One region of the Arthrobacter sp. NPDC057013 genome, then DNA from elsewhere that is predicted to be linked to it. Evidence: riboswitches for the same ligand, from Rfam matches in the RefSeq annotation. Region 1 holds a riboswitch; each other region holds the start of a gene.

Region 1 (4,947 bases):
TCCAAGGTGGAGCCCAAGGCTGGATCCAAGGCCCTCAAGGGGCGCGCCGGAGTCCCGGTATGGCGGACGGGGAAGCCCGACGCCGTGCTGGCCGCTGCCGTGGACACCGCCCGGACCGCCATAGAAGGCATTGCAAAGGCATCCGAAATCGGGGACCACCTGGCGGCCCGTACCGAAGGCGACCGCGTGGTCACGCACCTTTTCGAATCACGGCTGCCGGGGTACATCGGCTGGCAGTGGTACGCCGTCCTGACCCGCAACTCCCGTTCCAAGGTGATCACGGTCAACGAGCTTGGCCTGCTCCCGTCCGCGGAGTCGATCCTCGCGCCGGAGTGGGTGCCGTGGGCCGAACGCGTGCGCCCTGAAGACGCCCAGGAGCAGGACGCGGAGGAAGCTCTTGAAGAGGGCGCGGCTGGCGAGGCCCCGCACGGAGCCCCGGGCGAAACCACCGCGGACGCCGAGGCAGAGTCCGACGCCGGAACAAAGGCCGACGCCGATGCAGAGTCAGGCAGTCCCGAGCAGGACTGACAACGGCAAACTGAGCACAAAGCAAACGGCGCCGTCGGGACGAAAGTCCGGACGGCGCCGTCGTGCTTTAACAGAAGAGTTTTTGTCCAGATATCGGGGCTAAACGGGCTTCAAACCCCGATTATCTGGACAAAAACTCCTCACCGGGCGACTACTTCTTCAGCTCGCCCACCACGTAGTCGATGCACTCCAGCAGGGCGGTGACATCGGAGGGCTCGATGGCAACGAACGTGGCGATGCGCAGCTGGTTGCGTCCCAGCTTCCGGTACGGTTCGGTGTCCACGATGCCGTTGGCGCGAAGCACCTTGGCGATGGCGGCGGCATCGATCGAGTCATCGAAGTCAATGGTGGCGATGACGTTGGAGCGTTCGGCGGCGTTGGCGACGAACGGCGTCGCGAATTCGGAGGCTTCCGCCCACTTGTAGATACGTCCGGCGGAGTCGGCAGTGCGTCCGGCGGCGAAGTCCAGCCCGCCGTTGGCGTTGAGCCACTGCACCTGGGCGTCCAGCGTGACGAGCGTGGACAACGAGGGGGTGTTGTACGTCTGGTTCAGCTTGGAGTTGTCGATGGCAGTCTTCAGGTCCAGGAAGTCCGGGATCCAGCGCCCGCTGGCCTTAACGCGCTCGGCCCGCTCCAGCGCTGCCGGGGAGAACAGGCCAAGCCACAGCCCGCCGTCGGAAGCGAAGTTCTTCTGCGGCGCAAAGTAGTAGACGTCCGTCTGGGCCACATCGACGTCAAGGCCGCCGGCAGCCGAGGTTGCGTCCACCAGCACCAGCGCGCCCTCATCGGCACCGTTCACCCGCTGGACGGGCGCGGCAACGCCGGTGGAGGTTTCGTTCTGCGGCCAGGCGTAGACGTCAACGCCGGCCTCGGCCTTGGGTGCAGGGCAGGTGCCGGGCTCGGACTTGATGATGGAGGATTCCGCAAGGAACGGTGCCTTGTTGGTGGCCGCGGCGAACTTGGACCCGAACTCGCCGAAGGACAGGTGCTGTGCCTTCTCTTCCACCAGGCCGAAGCTGGCAACGTCCCAGAATGCGGTGGAACCGCCGACCCCGAGGACCACCTCGTAGCCTTCGGGGGCACGGAAGAAGGTGCTGAGGCCTTCACGGACGGATCCAACCAGGTTCTTCACGGGGGCCTGGCGGTGGGACGTGCCAAGGAGCGTCGTGGCTGCTGCGGAGAGCGCCTCGATTTGCTCGGGCCTGACCTTGGAGGGACCGGCGCCGAACCGTCCGTCCTTGGGCAGGAGGTTTGCGGGAATAGTGATGCTGGTGTCGCTCACAGTGGCTCCAATTTTCGGCATGGAAGTGCGGTTCGGCGGGGACGGGGCGATGGCCGGCAGGCAACCATGACCGCCACCAAGACCCTCCTTATTCTGCCCGAAGCGCGGATACCGCGGGAACACGCCACCGTCATAGTCCAGTCATTGAGATGGTGCCCGTCACAGGCTCGGCGGATTATCCGGACTAATTCAAAATAGGCTAAGCTGGCACTGGACGTACGGGCAGACAGCCGGTGCTGCGCCGCCGTCATACAGGACCGCCGCTGCAGCTTGCCGGATCCCGGTGCGGCGGGCCCGCGGTACGGTGGGACGGACACAATACTGTGCTCGAGGAGCTGAGCTGAATGACGGATCTGATCGACACCACGGAGATGTACCTTCGCACCATTCTGGAGCTGGAGGAAGAGAACATCGTGGCGCTTCGGGCACGCATCGCGGAACGTCTCCGCCACTCGGGCCCCACTGTTTCGCAGACCATCGGCAGGATGGAACGCGACGGCCTCGTCGTCGTCTCCGGCGACCGCCACCTGGAACTGACCGAAGTGGGCCGCAAGCGCGCCACCGAGGTGATGCGCAAGCACCGGCTCGCCGAGCGCCTCCTCGCCGACGTCATCGGCCTCGACTGGGCCTACGTCCACGACGAGGCGTGCCGGTGGGAACACGTCATGAGTGAGCGCGTGGAACGCCGGATCTACGAAATGCTCGACCACCCCACCGAATCGCCCTATGGCAACCCGATTCCAGGCCTGGCCGCGCTCGGCGGGCAGCCGGCACGCCCGTTCTCGGACGGGGTGGTGAACCTGCTGGATGCCATGACCGGCTACGGCCCGGAATCCAAGGTCACCGTCAGCCGCCTGGCAGAACCCATCCAGGTGGAGCCGGAGCTGCTGCTCCAGCTGGATGAAGGCGGGATCCGGCCCGGCGCCGCCGTCTCGCTCGAGCGCGTGGGTGAGTACATCTCTGTCCGCGTACCGGGGTTCGAGGGTGCCCTTGAACTGCCGCCGGAAGTTGCTGCGCACGTGTTCGTGCGCCTGGGCTAAGCTCCAGAGGGTGCCTACGGGGGCCAGAGGGTGCCTAACGGGCGCCTAAACCGCCCAGCGGCGCGGAAGCCATATCCTGTCTGACATCTGCAGGCAGGATGACCTACCTCTTTTGCACAGGGAATATAACGGAATTATTACCGTGCCCGTTAATCGCCTATAGTTAAACGGCAACGCCGATACAAAAGCGTTACCTGATCTGAAGCCGAACCCTGCCAGCAGATCAGCAGAACGAGTCACCCACTGGCAGGGGCGGGGGAACCACAACCGGCTGTTTCGACAGCCTTGGGGTGAAGTCCGCAGCAGCAAGTCTCTTCCGCAGAAGGAATCCTTACGGGGATACCCCTGTGCCGGAACGGCTTGTGATGGCGGACCGGGTCTGAACTCTCTGACCCGAATCCGACAGCTAACTCCGCAGGCTATCCAGAGAGGAAACAGTACTTGTCCATGCAGAATGCCCGGGGCCGCCGCCGCGCGACTGGTCCCGCTCCGGAGCCGCGCCTTGCGGAGGCCACCGCCGCGGACCGACCCCGGGACGCCCAGCGCGAAGCGCGCCGCCGCCGCCGGGGTCCGTTCCGGCAGGTTGCGGATTTCGCCTCGGCCAGTGGCGTTGGGCAGAAAGCCGGCGTTGCCCTCGCGGCCACCGGCCTCCTGCTGACTGTTACTGTCCCCGCCACCAGCCCTGTCCTGGCTGCCGGCGAGCAGGGCGGGGCGTCCGCGTCCGCTGCATCACCGGCGCAGCCGAAAGTTTCGGCGGAACCGGCGGCAAAGATCGACTTCAGCCGCACGTCAGTCTCCACCACCGGCGACCCGGACGGAAAGCTCAAGCAGCTCCTGAGCGCCCAGTCGGCCGGCAGTGTCAGCCGTGCGGCCTCGGTGGGCACCTTGGGCGGACCACTGACCACGCTGGTCAAGTCCTCGCCGTTCGGTTACCGGGTGAGCCCGATCACCGGCGGAGCCGGCGAATTCCACCGCGGCCAGGACTTCGCCGCCGAGTGCGGCACCCAGGTGCTTGCTGCAGCCAGCGGCAAGGTCACCTTCTCAGGGTGGCACCCGTATGGCGGAGGCAACCGCGTCGTGATCGATCACGGCAACGGCCTGGAGACCACGTACAACCACCTGTCGTCCTCCAGCGTCCAGGTTGGCCAGAAGGTCACCCGGGGCGAGGTTATCGCCCTCAGCGGGACCACGGGCGCCTCCACCGGCTGCCACCTCCACTTCGAGGTGATGGTCAACGGGGATGTCGTTGATCCCATGGGCTGGCTCTAGGCCAACCCGAGTGAGCACTCTCATTCCTGTGACACGCCGTAACCTGAATGTGACATTGGCTCCGAACTGCTGTACCGTCTAAACCGCGTCAACTTTTCCGAAGTTGACGCTCTTGAGTGGATTGCCTAACTCTGCCACCGCTCAAGGTCCGTTCGCATTACATCGTCTGGCAGGGGCGGGGGAACCAATTTTGGTCTTCGCAAGAAGGCCTTGGGGTTAAGTCGCAAAGCTTCCCAGGAAGCGGAGCGGCCGGGTGACTCCCATCCGAATCCGACAGCTCACCTCGCAGGCATTGGGAGAGGCTACCTTCGTGTCTTCACGCCACAATGCCGCGCGCCACCGCGCGCAAACGGTTCGTATGAACCCGTTGGACTCCGTGTCCAAGGCGGTTAGCGCCAATGCCGGCACAGTAGGTCGCCAGGCAGCTGTTATCGCAGCTGCTTCAGGACTCATCCTGAGCGTTGGCATGCCTGCCAACGCGGCCGACGCCAACATTGGTGTTTCCGCCTCCTCGGAGACCGGTTCCCAGGCCGCACAGCTTGCTGTGACCGCCGCGCCCACCGCCACTGTCTCCTTCGAGCGTCCTGCCGTCACCACGGTGGCAGCCCCGGTCGCCGAAACCGTCGCTCCGCAGTCGAGCGACGAGAGCCAGACGGCCGGCGCAGGCCAAGCCGGCGACGAGAGCACCGGTGCGGCCACGGCCGTCACCGCCAAGTCCACCGATGGTGCGGTCTCCGCCGCAGCTTCCGGACTTGCTGCAATCGCGTACACCGGCATCGGCCACCCGTACGTGTGGGGCGGCACCACCCCCAGCGGCTGGGACTGCTC
Region 2 (4,947 bases), on a different contig from region 1:
GGCACCGCACCTTCTCCGGAACGCCCGAGCAGGTGGCGGACGCCATCCAGGAGTGGTTCGAAAAAGGCGCGGCCGATGGCTTCAACATCATGCCGCCCGTATTGCCCTCGGGTCTTGACGCCTTCGTGGACCACGTCATTCCGATCCTGCGGTCCCGCGGGCTGTTCCGCCGGCAGTACACGGGGAACACGCTGCGTGAGCACTACGGACTGCCGAGGCCCGCCAGCGCCTTTGCCCCGGCAGGCTCGGAGGAAGCCGTACCCGCTTAGGCGTTCTGCTGCACGGGCAGTTCCGGCTGCTCCGGCACTTCGGGGTTCCCGGGCAAGGGCTTGCGGGCCAGCCAGGCAGCGACGATGGCACCGGAGATGTTGTGCCACAGCGAGAACACGGCCGACGGCAGGGCCGCCAGCGGCGTGAAGTGGGCGGTGGCCAGCGTCGCCGCCAGGCCCGAGTTCTGCATGCCCACCTCGAAAGCGAGTGCCCTGCGTGCCTTGGCGTCCAGGCGGCCCACCTTGCCGGCGAGGTAGCCCAGGCCCAGGCCGAAGCCGTTGTGCAGCACCACGGCCAGGAACACAATGCCACCGGCAGCCAGGATCTTGTTGGCACTTCCCGCCACCACTACCGCCACGATGAGGGAAATAACGACGGCGGACGCCCAGGGGAGTGCCGGAAGTGCCTTGGCAACGAGGTTCTTGAGGAACAGCCGGGCCAGGAGGCCCGCCACCACCGGCAGCAGCACGGTCTTGACGATGTCCAGCACCATGCCGCCCGCGTCGATGGTCAGGAAGGAACCGGCCAGGAACAGCACCAGGACGGGCGTGACCACCGGAGCGATCAGCGTGGATACACTGGCCACCGCCACAGACAGGGCCACATCGCCCTTGGCCAGGAACGCCATCACGTTGGAGGCCGTGCCGGAGGGAGCGCAGCCGACAAGGATCAGGCCGACGGCGAGTGCGGGCTCCAGGTGGAGAAGGGTGGCGATTGCCCAGCCTGCCCCGGGCATGATGACGTAGTGGGCCACGATGCCCAGCACCACAGCCCAGGGCCTGCGGGCAACGGCCGTGAAGTCCGGCGGCGTCAGCGTCAGGCCCATGCAGAACATGATGATTCCCAGCAGGTACGGCACCGCCGGGCCGAGGGGTTTGAAGGCGCCGGGAAGCAGGAAGCCGGCGACCCCCGCTGCGAGGACCAGAAGGGGGAAGACGGTCACCGCGACGCGCGCAATCCTGGCTTCCGCGGCAAGGGCCGGGTTCAGGGGTGCGGCGCCGGCCTCCGTGGCCGGGGGAGCGGATACGGGGTATTTTGTTGCCTCAAGCATTCAATAATGCTGGCACCGGAGCGCCGCAACGGGCCAATTCATGACTGATGTCTGACAAATGTGTCGTGCCCGGCAAAATTTTCTGCGGCACGGGCCGGGCCCCGATCGTTCCCGGTGCGATACTGGATTGCACTGGATCGGCATTCAAGGGGACGGAATGATCCTAGACACGGCAACACTGCGGGTTGCCTTCGCGGCGATGACCCTGGTTCTGGCGTTGCTGTTCTACTTTTCAACGTTCCGCAGCACCCGCTCGCCCTACAGCGCCTGGTGGTGCGCCGCCCTCCTCCTGTTCCTCTCCGGCTCGGCATCCTTCCTGCTCAACGGCACGCCGCAGCAGGTCTGGGCCAATCCGCTGGGCAACTTCCTTCTGGTGTCCGGCGCGGCAGGCGTCTGGGCCGGGGCGCGGTCCCTGCGGAACCTGAAGTACAACCTGTGGCTGTCCGTGGCGCTGCCGGTCATTGCCGGCGCCGCCGCCGGCGTCGACAGCCCGGGATCCAACACGTGGGCCGGCGGTGCTGTTTTCCTGGCGTCCATGGCCGTGCTTATCGGGCTGGCTTCGCACGAACTGTGGCGGCTTGAACCCGGCTACTCCCGGGTGCGGATCCCCATGGCCATCGCGGCCGGCGGGGTGGCCTTCTTCTACTCCTGCCGCCTGCTGGTGTTCCTGATCCAAGGGCCGAACGGTCCTGTTTTCACCACCTACTTCGGGTCCGCGGTGACCACCATGGTCACCATGGTGCTGCTGGTGGTGGTTTCCTTCAGCATGGCGGGGCTGAGCACCGAGCAGCAGACCCGGGCGCTGCGGACGGTCGCCACCCAGGACGGGCTCACGGGATTGTTCAACCGCGGCGCCTTTCTGGAGGCGGCCGCAGAGGAACTGGAACGCAGCAGGACCGCCAATAGCGGCGGGTCCCTGATCCTCGCCGACCTCGACCACTTCAAATCGGTCAATGACACCTTCGGCCACGCGGCGGGGGACCTGGCGCTGCAGGCGTTTGCCGCAGCGTGCAGCGCATCGGTCCGGTCCACGGACGTCGCGGGGCGCTACGGCGGCGAGGAGTTCATCCTGCTGCTTCCCGGTGCCGGCCCCAAGAGCGCGGAAATCATCGCGGGCGAAATTAGCAGGAGGCTGGCAGAGCAGCACATTCCCGAGCTGCTGCGGATGCCGACCGTCAGCTACGGAATTTCGACCTACAACGCGAAAACCGCCGATCTCGACGAGGTGATCGCAGCCGCAGACGTCGCCCTCTACGAAGCCAAATCGCAGGGTCGGAACCGCACGGTCAGGGGCTGAGGCGGGGTTGCTGCCGTCTTAAAGGCAGGCGCCGGATCCGGAATGCATGGGGGACAATCCGGACCCGGTGATCCTGACTCGCAGCCGGAGACTGCGGTCTTTCATCAGGCACAGCCAGTGTGTTCCGCAGTCCTTGTGGAAAGGTGGGAGCACCTTGGGGGGTGGCCGTGTTCCGCCGCCCCCAAGGCAGCGGAACACGGCGGTTTATTCAGTTCCGCCGGGCCGCGCGGCTGCTAGGCCGCGCGCACGAACGTGACGGGGCCGGTGGCGGTAAGCCAGGAGAGCGGGTGGGCCATGGTGGCGTTGATGCCGTTCATGCCGCCGCTGATGACCTTCCCGCCGCCGGCGTAGATGGCCACGTGGCCCGACTGGACCACCATGTCGCCGGGCTGCGGGGTGGAAACCACCTTGCCGTAGCTGAGGAACTGCATCGGGGCGAGGTCACCCACGTGGATGCCGGCGGCGCCGAGGGCCTTCTCCACCATGGCGGTGCAGTCCTGCGTGATGCCGATCTGGGCGTAAGCCGAGGCCAGCATGGCTGCGTTGACGCCTGCAGCAGCCTTGACCGGCGCCTTCGGCGCGGGAGCCGCGGCCTTCACGGCGACCTTGGTTGCGGGAGCCGCGGCCTTCACGGCGACCTTGGGTGCGGGAGCCGCGGCCTTCACGGCGACCTTGGCGGCGGCAGGTGCCGCAGCCTTCTTGACTGCCGGCTTTGCGACGACGACAGGTGCTGCCACCGCCGGGGCGGGTGCGGACTTGACCGCGGGGCGCTCGAAGTCGATCTTGACGCTGGAAGCGGCGCTCAGGGGAGCCTGGACCTGGCCTGCCGTCGCGAAGACGCCGGCGGGAGCCTGGGCCTGCTGGGCCGGAGCGTTGGCGGCATTGGCCGCGACGCTGCCAGTGAAGGCCAGGCCGGATGCTGCAAGGATGGCCGCAGCACGGCGGCCAGAAATAAAGCGGAACGACATGAAGAAGCCTCTCCCGATGCCTGCGAGGTGAGCTGTCGGATTCGGATGGGAGGCACCCGGCCGCGGTCCTGAGCGTGGTCAGGAACCGTGCGGCTTCACCCCAAGGCCCGCTTCAAGCGGGCCGAAAAGTGGTTTCCCCGTCTCTGCCGGACATGGGTTTTCGATTGGTTCCTCGGGCTGCGGCAGAGTTAGGCAATCAGCGCGGGAGTGCCTCCTCGATGAAAATGGCACGTTTTCCACCGTACGGGAGGCTTCGCTCAATGTCACATTCAGGTAACGGGGCCGTGTCGTTCACATCGTGCTGGCCCGCGTCAGCTATGGGTTCAGGGTGTGATTAGTGTGGTGAACCTCACTCCGCCGCATTGAGTTTGCCGGCGAGCCGTTCCCGCATTTGGATGCTGGCTGAGTTAAGGCCGATCAGTTCCACCTCGCGGCCGTGCCTGCGGTATTTCTCCGTGACGGAGTCGAGCGCGGCGATGGTGGATGCGTCCCACAGGTGGGAGGCGTGCAGATCGATCACAACGCTGTGGATGTCCGGCCCGGCGTCGCGGGCATAGTTGAACTGTGTGTAGAGGTCGTTGGAGGAGGCGAAGAACAGTTCGCCGTTCACCGTGTAGGTGGCTACCGTCCGGCCGTTGAGCTCCACTTCCGTCCGCTCCACGGTGGCGAAATGGGCCACCCGGCGGGCGAACATCGCCATCGCTGCCAGCACCCCGACGCCGACGCCGATCGCCAGGTTGTGCGTGACCACCACCGTGCCCACGGTGATCAGCATGACTGCAGTTTCCGATTTGGGCATACGCCTGAGCGTTGAGCGCGCAACGGAGTGCCAGTCGAAGGTGATGGCCGAGATGAAGATCATCACCGCCACCAGCGCCGCCATGGGGATGAGGCCCACGATGTCGCCCAGGGTGACCACCAGCACCAGCAGGAAGGCGCCGGCGAGGAAGGTGGACACCCGGCTCCGGGCGCCGGAACCCTTGACGTTGATCATGGTCTGCCCGATGACCGCGCAGCCGCCCATGCCGCCCAGGAAACCGGTGACGATGTTGGCCACGCCCTGGCCCAAGGATTCGCGGGTCTTGTTGGAGCGGGTATCGGTGATGTCGTCCACGAGCTTGGCGGTCATCAGTGATTCCAGCAGCCCCACCAGCGCCATGGACAGTGAGAAGGGGGCGATGGTCTGGAAGGTTTCCCACGTCAGGGGCACCTGAGGGATAAACAGCGTCGGCAGGCTTTCCGGCAGCCGGCCCTTGTCTTGGACGGTGGGAATGTCGATGCCGGCCACTACGGCGAGGACCGTCAGGAGGACGATGGCCACCAAGGGTGACGGCACGTCCGTCGTAATCCGCCGGAGGCCG
Region 3 (4,947 bases), on a different contig from region 1:
GGACGGAGAGTTGTCACATGGCCACTTCGCACTCCATGACCAACAACCTTCCCCAGCTGACCCACCCGGACGGATCCCCCATCCGTGCTCTGGTGGTCGACGACGAGCCGAGCCTCTCGGAGCTCATGAGCATGGGCCTGCGCATGGCCGGCTGGTCCGTCGCCGTCGCTGCCGACGGCCCCGAGGCCGTGAAACTCGCCAAGGAGTTCCGCCCGGACGTGCTGGTGCTTGACGTGATGCTTCCCGGGTTCGACGGCGTCGAGCTCCTGGGCAGGATCCGCGCCTTCGCGCCGGAGGTCCCGGCCCTGTTCCTCACCGCCAAGGACGCGGTGCAGGACCGCATCGTGGGCCTCGCCGCGGGCGGCGACGACTACGTCACCAAGCCGTTCAGCATGGAGGAAGTCCTGCTGCGGCTGCACCGGCTGGTCCAGCGCTCCGGCGTGGCCGCCATGGATTCCGCCGAGCTCGTGGTGGGCGACCTTGTCCTGAACCTCGACACCCGCGAAGTCACCCGGGCCGGCGACGAGCTGCAGCTGACCGCCACCCAGTTCGAGCTGCTGCGCTACCTCATGGAGAACCCCAGGCGCGTGGTCAGCAAGGCCCAGATCCTGGACCGCGTGTGGAACTACGACTTCGGCGGCCAGGCCAACATCGTTGAGCTGTACATCTCCTACCTGCGCAAGAAGGTGGATGCCGTGCACCCGCCAATGATCCACACGGTCCGCGGTGCGGGCTACGTCATCAAGCCGGCAGAGTAGGCCGTGGCAAACCTTTCCGGTGCAGTCCGTACCCAGCGCCGAAGCTGGCTGAAGCCGGGCACCTGGCACCTGCGCACCCGCCTGGTCCTCGTGGCCATGGCGCTTCTGGTGGCCATTTGCGCTGCCATCGGCCTCTTCAGCTACGCCTCGATGGATTCGTTCCTGACCCGACAGCTCGACGACCAGCTCACGGGAGCCGCTGACAGGGCCCGGGACTTTGGCCGTCCGCCGCTCGGCTCCGCTGGCAACAGGCCGGACCCCCTCGAAGGCCGGGGCCAGCGGGTGGGAACCCTCGTGGCCAGGATCCAGTCCGGGCAGGTCAGCGCCGGGTTCCTGGCATCGGATGCCACCCGCAAGACGCTCTCGGCCGCAGACAACCAGACCCTTCTGGAGCTCCGCCGCGATGGCGTCCCCGTCGACCGTGCCCTGTCCACGGGTGACTACCGTCTTGTTGCCGCCCAGACGCCCTACGGCGAAGTCATGGTGACCGGGCTTCCCCTGGCAGAGAAGCAGAGCACACTGACGTCGCTGGTCTGGACCATCACCATCGTCTCGTTGGGCGGACTCGTGCTGATCGGCCTCGCCGGGACGGTGCTCATCCGCCGCACCATGAAGCCGCTGGAGCAGCTCTCCGAGGTGGCCACGCAGGTGTCGCGCCTGCCGCTGAACGCCGGTGAGGTGGCACTCGCGGTCCGCGTCCCGCCGTCGAACGCCCATCCCGGAACCGAAGTGGGCAGCGTGGGGAACGCTCTGAACCAGATGCTGGACAACGTCTCCAACGCGCTGGAAGCGCGGCAGGAAAGCGAAATGAAGGTGCGGCAGTTTGTGGCGGACGCCTCGCACGAGCTCCGGACTCCGCTGACGGCCATCCGCGGCTACACCGAGCTGATGCGCATGACCGAACAGTTCAGCCCGGACGGCCAGCGCTCACTTGCACGCGTGCAGAGCCAGTCGGAGCGCATGACCGCGCTGGTGGAGGATCTCCTGCTGCTCGCCAGGCTCGACGAGGGCCAGCCGCTCAAGCTCAGCGACGTCGACCTCACCCAGTTGGTGATCGAGACCGTCAGCGACGAGAAAGTCATGGCACCGGACCGGGCGTGGCACCTCGACCTTCCCGAGGAACCGGTGTCCGTCCGGGGCGATGCATCCCAGCTCCACCAGGTCCTCGTCAATCTGCTCTCCAATGCCCGCAAGCACACCTCGCCCGGCACCACGGTGACCACCGGAGTGATGCGTTCGGCCGACGGCAGCGCTGTGATTACTGTCACGGACGACGGCGCCGGCATCGCGCCCGAATTCGTGGACAAGGTCTTCGCCCGCTTCGCCCGCGCAGACGCCTCACGTGCGACGCCGGCGCGGTCTCCCATGGCGCCTGCATCGGCAGCGGCGAGGGGCGCTGGCACGGATGGCGCAACGGACCTCCGTGCCGCGGATTCGCGGGGAGAACCGGGGACTTCACAGGGAGAACCGGGCGTGGCCTCGGAAGAGGGAACCAGCGGCCTGGGCCTGTCCATCGTGCAGTCAATCGTGGAAGCGCACGGCGGCACGGTGGAGGTTTCGTCCCGGCCCGGCCGGACGGAATTTGCCGTCCGCCTGCCCGCACAAGGCGCCGCGCCGTCGTCGTGATTCCCGTTACCTAAATGTGACTTAATCAAAAGCCTCCTGTACCGTCGATATGGTGCGGCCACCACTAGAGCCGCATCTCCGGATTGACGCCCAGCTCTGCCGCTTCCCGGATTCCGCTAGATCAGGCAGAGGCGGGGGAACCAGAGTCCCGGGCTTACCGCATCAGCCCTTGGGGTGAAGCCGACACGTGAATTTTCCGTGCGGCCGGATGACCTCATCCGAACCCGACAGCTAACTCCGCAGGTGTTGAGAGGCAATCCACCATGTCTGAATTTAAGACTCAGGCGCGCCCTGAACGCGCCTCGCACAAGACTGACGCCACGATTTCACGCCACCGCGCCGAGCCGGCCCAGCCCAAGACTGCATTTGGCCGCTTCGCTGCCGGCCTTCCGTCGCTCGGTCGCCGGGCAGCGGTCCTGACCACTGCCGCGGCCGTGCTCGTGGGCGTCGGCGCCGCAGGCCACGCGGCCGACCAGGCTACGCCTACAGCCGCCGTGACGTCTGCGGCCACCGCCGACGCCGGGCAGACGCTGAGCTTCGACAAGACGCTGATCTCGGCTCTGCCGGCCCCCTCCGCGGCGTCCATCGCTCCGCAGTCAGCCACCAAGGCGACCGCCAAGGCTGCTCCCAAGGCTGCGGCCCCCAAGGCCGCCAAGGCCGCGGCCCCGAAGGCAGTCACCAAAGCTGCACCGAAGGCCGCGCCGGTTGCCAAGGCCGCGCCCGCCGTCAAGGTGGCCGCGAAGGTTGCTCCCGCGAAGGCCGCAGCGCCTGTTGCCCTGAACGACCCCGCCGGCGCCCAGGCCTACGCGGCCAGCAAGCTGGGCTCCTTCGGCTGGTCCGCAGACCAGATGCAGTGCCTGCAGCGGCTGTGGACCAAGGAATCGGACTGGCGCACGACGGCCACCAACGCCAGCAGCGGCGCCTACGGCATCGTCCAGTCGCTGCCCGCCGAGAAGATGGCGACCGCCGGGGCGGACTACCGCACCAACTACCGCACCCAGATCAACTGGGGCCTGGACTACATCAAGGAGCGCTACGACTCCCCGTGTGGCGCGCTGAACTGGCACCTCGCCCACAACTGGTACTGACCGGTTGCCGCGGCCGGACCGGCTGACGGCGACCATTTCTGCACCGCTCTAGGGTGCCCGGCTTAGATGCCCAGGGCCCCGGATCCGCCAGGATCCGGGGCCCTTTTGCTGTCCCCGGTCTTCCCGCGGCAGGCAAAAAGGTGCGGATATGCCGCCACTTCGCGGGAGAACGCGGTGCTGAAGCACTTCCACAGCCCCTGCACAGCTTCGCCCTAAAACCCTCATAACAGCGGTCGCCACTGTTGATGCATGACCATCACTGACCAGGACTCAGGAACCCCGCCGCACCCACCGCTGCACCTGCAGCCGCACGCGCCCCATGGAGCCGGCGCGGCCGGACAGGCCCCGGTGCAGACCCTCATCGGGCATCCGCGGCGGTCGCCCATCGACACCTCCACCGCGGTACCGGTCCTGGACGTGACCATCCCGGTCTACAACGAGGAACGCGACCTGGAGGAGTGCCTGCGTCGGCTCCACGCCTACCTGCGCGGCACGTTCCCGCACTCGTTCCGCATCACCGTTGCGGACAACGCAAGCACCGACGGCACGCTCATGGCCGCCGAACGCGTGGCCCGGGAACTCCGCGAGGTCACCGTGGTGCACCTCGAGGAGAAGGGCCGCGGCAACGCCCTGCGGAAAGTCTGGCTGGCTTCACCGTCACCCGTCCTCGCTTACATGGACGTGGACCTCTCCACAGACCTGGCCGCGCTGGGACCGCTCCTGGCACCCCTGATCTCCGGCCACTCGGAGCTGGCCATCGGCACGCGCCTGACCCGCAACTCCCGGGTGGTCCGCGGGCCGAGGCGCGAATTCATCTCCCGCAGCTACAACTTCATGCTGCAGTCCCTGATGGGCGCCCACTTCAGCGATGCGCAGTGCGGCTTCAAGGCCATCCGCGCCGACATCGCCCGGCGGATCCTGCCGCACACCGTGGACACCGCCTGGTTTTTCGACACCGAACTGCTGGTCCTCGCCGAGCGGTGCGGCCTCCGCGTCCACGAGGTGCCGGTGGACTGGACCGACGACCCCAACTCCAGCGTGGACATCGTCCAGACGGCCCTCGCCGATATGCGCGGCATGGCCCGGCTCAGCAAGGACATGGTCACCGGCCGCATCCCCGTCGCGGAACTCCGCGCTGCGCTTGCCCGCGGCCCCCTCCCCGCCGCCTCACGCGGCCAGGAGCAGAGCCCGGGCGGCAGCCTGTTCGGCCAGCTGGTGCGGTTCGGCACCATCGGCGTGGCCTCCACCCTGGCATATCTGGTCCTCTTCTACCTCTGCCGCAACCTGATGGACCCGCAGCTGGCCAACCTGCTGGCCCTGCTCACCACGGCCGTGGCCAACACCGCTGCGAACCGGCGCTTCACGTTCGGCATCGCCGGCAACAGCGATGTTGCCCGCCACCACTTTGAAGGCATGCTGGTTTTCGGGATCGGGCTCGCCCTCACCTCCGGTGCGCTCGCCCTGGTCCACAGCGG
Region 4 (4,947 bases), on a different contig from region 1:
CGCCGGCCAGGCCACGCACCCCTGGGTCCTCGCGGTGGCGCTGCTCGCCGTCGTTCTTGCCACCGCGAACCTGGTGGGCGGCTTCGTGGTAACCGACCGCATGCTCGAGATGTTCCGTGGCCGCAAGCCGGATAAACCGGCCAAGCCCGCCCCGAGTGAGACGCAGGGCGAAACCAGGGAGAACACGGAGGCCACGCGGTGACCCTCCTCGACCCCAACGTCACCGCCCTGCTCTACCTCGCGGCCGCCGTCTTCTTCATCCTTGCCCTGAAGGGACTGAATTCGCCGCGCACCGCCCGCCGCGGCAACCTCATCGGCGCCTTCGGTGCGCTGGTCGCCGTCGTGACCGTCTTTTTCTCAACCCGGCTCGACAACGTTCCCCTGATCCTGGGCGCCATCGTCGTCGGTTCCGGGGTGGCCGCCCCCGTGGCCAGGCGGGTCAAGATGACCCAGATGCCGCAGCTCGTCGCCCTCTTCAACGGCGTGGGCGGCGGCGCCGCAGCGCTCGTGGCGCTGCTGGAACTGCCGCATGCGGAGGACGCCTGGGTGCGCGTCGCCGTCGTCTTCACCCTGCTGGTCGGAGCGGTCTCCTTCGCCGGCTCAGCCGTGACGTTCGCGAAACTGCAGGAGCTCATGACCACCCGCCCCGTGGTGTTCCCCGGGCTGGCGGTGCTCATGGGGGCGGTGCTGCTCGCCGCAGTCGGTGCCGCCGTCGCCGTCGTGACGGGCGGATCCCTCGTCCTGGCGCTGCTGCTCCTGCTGCTGGGGCTGGTGGCAGGCGTGCTGCTGGTGCTGCCGGTGGGCGGCGCCGACGTGCCGATCGTCATCTCCCTGCTCAACGCGTTCACCGGCCTCGCGGTTGCAGCGTCCGGACTGGTGCTGGGGAACGTGCTCCTGGTGGTGGCCGGTACGCTCGTGGGCGCGTCGGGCACCATCCTCACCCGGGCGATGGCCGCGGCCATGGGCCGTAGCGTGGCCGGCATCCTGTTCGGCGCCTTCCGGGGAGGCTCGACGGCGGGATCCACCGCCGTGAGCGACCGCCCGGTCCGCTCGTCGAGCGCGGAGGACGTGGCGGTGCTGCTGGGCTACGCTCAGCGGGTCATCATCGTTCCCGGCTACGGGCTGGCTGTGGCCCAGGGCCAGCACACCGCGGCAGAGCTGGCGCAGGCCTTGGAAACCCGGGGAATCCGCGTGGACTTCGCCATCCATCCCGTGGCCGGCCGCATGCCCGGGCACATGAACGTGCTCCTCGCCGAGGCCAATGTGCCCTACGAATCGCTCAAGGAAATGGGCGAGATCAACTCCGAATTCCGCACCGCCGACGTCGCACTGGTGGTCGGCGCGAACGACGTCGTGAACCCCGCCGCGAAGACCACCGCCGGCTCACCGATCTACGGGATGCCGATCCTCGAGGTGGCGGACGCGCGCCAGGTGGTGTTCCTCAAGCGCTCAATGCGACCGGGGTTCGCCGGGATCGAGAACGACCTCATGTTCGAGCCGCAGACCACGCTGCTGTTTGGCGACGCCAAGGATTCCCTGACCAAGGTGCTGGGTGCGGTGAAGGCCCTGTAGGGTGTTGGCACCTGCACTTCCGCACATCCCCGGCCGTTACCGAAATGTGACTTTTGGTGCGGAGATGCGATAGCCTCGGCCGGTGCCCTGGTTCCGCTCAGGGCATTCCCGGGCAGAATGCCGAGCCCTGCCACTGACCGGGATCCGTTCGCTATGACAACTGGCAGGGACGGGGGAACCACGTTAGTACCGGCCTTGCGCATCAGGGCCTGGGGTTAAGTCCAGACGCACCGCCCAGCAGCGGGCAGGACCGGGTGACTCCCACCCGAACCCGACAGCTAACCCCGCAGGCATGGGAGAGGCACATCACCATGTCACGTAAGTCCACGGCCGCGCGCCATCGCGCCACCCCGACCACCTCCATCGCCCTGCAGGGCCTGCAGTATTCCCTCAAGTCCAACGCCGCCTCGGTCGCCAAGCCGGCGGCCGCGGCCGCCGTCGCTTCCGGTCTCCTCTTCGGCGCCGGGGCACCCGCCCACGCCGGTGCCTACGCGCCCGAAACTCCTGCCGGCGGTGCAGCCCAGTCCGCCGCGGCCCCGGCCGCTGCCGCCGTGCAGTCCGTCGCCGGCCAGGCGCTCGCCGCACCGGCCCAGGCTGCACCGGCAGTCCCTGCTCCGGCAGACGCCGGATCTGCTGTGGCCGGAGCATCGCACACTGTAATGCCCGGCGATACCCTCGGGGCTATTGCGGCACGCCACGGCGTCAGCCTTGATGCGCTGCTGGCAGAGAACGGCCTGTCACTGGCGTCGATCATTTACCCCGGCGACCAGATCCTCATCCCGGGTCCGGGCGCAGCTGCAGCCCCCGCGGTCCCTGCCGCTCCGGCAGCTCCGGCAGTGCCCGGGGTTCCGGCCGCTCCTGCCGTTCCGGCGGCACCGGCGGCCCCGGCCGTCCCGGAGCCCACCGGCATGGGAATCTACAACGCCTCCGCGTCGATAACCCCGGCAGCACCGACCGCACCGGCGGCCGGCGGCGTGGGCGCAGCCATTGTGGCCTCCGCCCGGGCACAGCTCGGTGCGACCCAGGACTGCACCGTCCTGGTGGAACAGGCCCTGCGGTCCGTCGGCAAATCCGTCGGCGACCTCGCACCCGCGCAGTTCTACCAGTACGGCACTCCCGTTTCGGCTCCGCAACCCGGCGACCTGATGATCAGCGGCGGACACGTCGGCGTCTACATCGGCGGCGGGCAGGCCATCAGCAGCGGCATGAACGGTGTCAACGAAACCATCGTGCACCCGGCCTCCTGGCTCACCGGCTCGACTTACGTGCGGGTGAACGCCTAACAGCACGTAAACGCCTGAGAGGCGGAACGGTTCATGCGGCAGCGGCGGGTGCATCGGCACCCGCCGCTGCTGCGTTTCTGCCGCTGTCGGCTGCCGACGCGCGAAACAAAAGTCACTGTCAAGCAACAATTGTTGACTGCTGAATACCCTGTCGGGTTTACTGACACCCTGGCCGGATGTGAGTTGGGACACGTGACGGCTGAAGCATTTGCAAGCACCGCCGAGAGTGAGTTCCCGTGGACCTGATCACCACCGCCATGACCACCGCCGAGGTTGAGGCAGCAGCGAAGAGGCTGATGACCGCCTTCGCGGCCACCGATACAGACGGCTACTTCGACTGTTTCGCGCCCGATGCGACCTTCATCTTCCATTCCGAACCGAACCGCCTCAGCTCGCGCGGGGAATACCGCGACCTGTGGCAGAACTGGGTGGAGGACGGCTGGCGGGTCGCAGGATGCGCCAGCTCCAACGCCTACATTCAGGTGGCCGGCGACAGTGCCGTGTTCAGCCACGATGTCGAAACCGTGATCGACGTTGCCGGCACCCAAGAGACCCTTCGCGAGAGGGAGACCATCATTTTCGCCAGGACAAAGTCAGGCAGCGTGCTCGCCGTCCACGAGCATCTTTCTCCGGCGCCTGCCAGCCAGAAGGCGATCTCATGACCAACGGTTCCAAAGCCCCCGCAGTGACCGAAGTCGAAAAGCACGGCATCGAACCGATTCCCGCTGCCGACAGGACCGCGAAACCGCTGGACCTCTTCCGGCTGGTGTTCGGCGGTGCAAACACATTCGCCACGGTGGTCCTGGGTTCATTTCCCATTCTCTTTGGGCTGTCCTTCAAGGACGCACTGCTGGCCACTGTCCTGGGCGTCGTCGTCGGCGGCCTGATTCTGTGCCCGATGGCTGTTTTTGGCCCGACCAATGGGATGAACAATGCCGTCTCGTCCTCCGGGCACCTGGGCGTGCACGGCCGTGTCGTGGGGTCCTTCCTGTCACTCCTGACCGCGTTCGCTTTCTTCTCCATCTCCGTGTGGAGCTCAGGGGACGCGCTGGTAGGGGGCGCGAACCGCCTGGTCGGGCTGCCCCAAAACGCCGTGACGCTAAGCCTCGCCTACGGCGTCTTTGCTGTCCTGATCCTGACCGTGTGCATCTATGGGTTCCGTTTCATGCTCTGGGTCAACAAGATCGCTGTGGTCGCCGCATCCCTGCTCTTCCTGCTCGGCATCTTTGCATTCGCGGGTTCGTTCGATGCTTCCTACGCCGGGACGTTCGGGCAGGCGGCGGATGCTGCCACCAACGCGCTGTTCTGGCCGTCCTTCATAGGATCGACACTGATTGTCATGTCCAACCCGATCTCCTTCGGCGCCTTCCTGGGCGACTGGTCCCGATACATCCCGGCTGAGACGCCAAAGCGAAAAGTCATGGCTGCCGCCTTTCTCGCCCAGGTCGCCACTCTCGTGCCGTTTGGCTTCGGGCTGGTCACAGCCACCATCATTGCCACGGAGGCGCCGTCGTTCTTTGAAAACTCTGACTACGTGGGCGGCCTCCTGGCCGTTTCCCCTGCCTGGTACTTCCTGCCGGTATGCCTCATTGCCCTGGTAGGCGGAATGTCCACCGGCACCACCGCGCTCTACGGAACAGGCCTCGACTTCTCCAGCGTCTTTCCCCGGTTCTCCCGCGTCCAGGCCACGCTGTTCATCGGGTCCATCGCGATCGTCTTCATCTTTGTGGGCCGCTTTGCCTTCAACGTTGTGCAGAGCATCTCCACCTTCGCGGTGCTCATCATCACCTGTACTGCTCCGTGGATGATCATGATGATGATCGGGTACGTGACACGCCGCGGATGGTACGACGCCGACTCGCTCCAGGTCTTCAACCGCCGCCAGGTGGGCGGCCGGTACTGGTTCAACCGCGGGTGGAACTGGCGTGCGATGGGCGTCTGGATCTTCTCTGCGCTCATGGGAATCATGTTCGTGAACGTTCCGAACCAGTTCGTCGGTGCTCTTGGCAATCTCGCCGCTGGAGTGGACCTGAGCATCCCCGTTTCGATCGGCCTGGTGGCCGTTCTCTACCCCGCGGTGCTGTGGCTCTTC

The links. Region 1 has a riboswitch for cyclic di-AMP ahead of ACFTSA_RS05770 (M23 family metallopeptidase). Riboswitches for the same ligand answer to the same signal wherever they lie in the genome.
Region 2: linked by a shared signal. The riboswitch ahead of ACFTSA_RS21910 (NlpC/P60 family protein) and the one ahead of ACFTSA_RS05770 (M23 family metallopeptidase) in region 1 are both predicted to bind cyclic di-AMP.
Region 3: linked by a shared signal. The riboswitch ahead of ACFTSA_RS13055 (hypothetical protein) and the one ahead of ACFTSA_RS05770 (M23 family metallopeptidase) in region 1 are both predicted to bind cyclic di-AMP.
Region 4: linked by a shared signal. The riboswitch ahead of ACFTSA_RS20225 (LysM peptidoglycan-binding domain-containing protein) and the one ahead of ACFTSA_RS05770 (M23 family metallopeptidase) in region 1 are both predicted to bind cyclic di-AMP.

What each region holds. Positions count from the first base shown of each region.
Region 1 covers NZ_JBHUSE010000003.1:36,574-41,520, forward strand. Annotated here, with positions in the region: gene ACFTSA_RS05755 (DUF3027 domain-containing protein) at 1-528, shown strand, start outside; gene serC (phosphoserine transaminase) at 680-1,810, opposite strand; gene ACFTSA_RS05765 (metal-dependent transcriptional regulator) at 2,155-2,850, shown strand; cyclic di-AMP (ydaO/yuaA leader) riboswitch at 3,044-3,286, shown strand; gene ACFTSA_RS05770 (M23 family metallopeptidase) at 3,298-4,119, shown strand; cyclic di-AMP (ydaO/yuaA leader) riboswitch at 4,232-4,425, shown strand; gene ACFTSA_RS05775 (C40 family peptidase) at 4,478-4,947, shown strand, end outside.
Region 2 covers NZ_JBHUSE010000025.1:34,225-39,171, reverse strand. Annotated here, with positions in the region: gene ACFTSA_RS21925 (LLM class flavin-dependent oxidoreductase) at 1-269, shown strand, start outside; gene ACFTSA_RS21920 (bile acid:sodium symporter family protein) at 266-1,321, opposite strand; gene ACFTSA_RS21915 (diguanylate cyclase) at 1,479-2,618, shown strand; gene ACFTSA_RS21910 (NlpC/P60 family protein) at 2,852-3,586, opposite strand; cyclic di-AMP (ydaO/yuaA leader) riboswitch at 3,590-3,755, opposite strand; gene ACFTSA_RS21905 (SulP family inorganic anion transporter) at 3,936-4,947, opposite strand, start outside.
Region 3 covers NZ_JBHUSE010000008.1:147,515-152,461, reverse strand. Annotated here, with positions in the region: gene ACFTSA_RS13065 (response regulator transcription factor) at 18-758, shown strand; gene ACFTSA_RS13060 (ATP-binding protein) at 762-2,384, shown strand; cyclic di-AMP (ydaO/yuaA leader) riboswitch at 2,479-2,642, shown strand; gene ACFTSA_RS13055 (hypothetical protein) at 2,648-3,472, shown strand; gene ACFTSA_RS13050 (glycosyltransferase) at 3,722-4,947, shown strand, end outside.
Region 4 covers NZ_JBHUSE010000021.1:2,785-7,731, forward strand. Annotated here, with positions in the region: gene ACFTSA_RS20215 (NAD(P) transhydrogenase subunit alpha) at 1-202, shown strand, start outside; gene ACFTSA_RS20220 (NAD(P)(+) transhydrogenase (Re/Si-specific) subunit beta) at 199-1,572, shown strand; cyclic di-AMP (ydaO/yuaA leader) riboswitch at 1,681-1,880, shown strand; gene ACFTSA_RS20225 (LysM peptidoglycan-binding domain-containing protein) at 1,884-2,855, shown strand; gene ACFTSA_RS20230 (YybH family protein) at 3,092-3,517, shown strand; gene ACFTSA_RS20235 (purine-cytosine permease family protein) at 3,514-4,947, shown strand, end outside.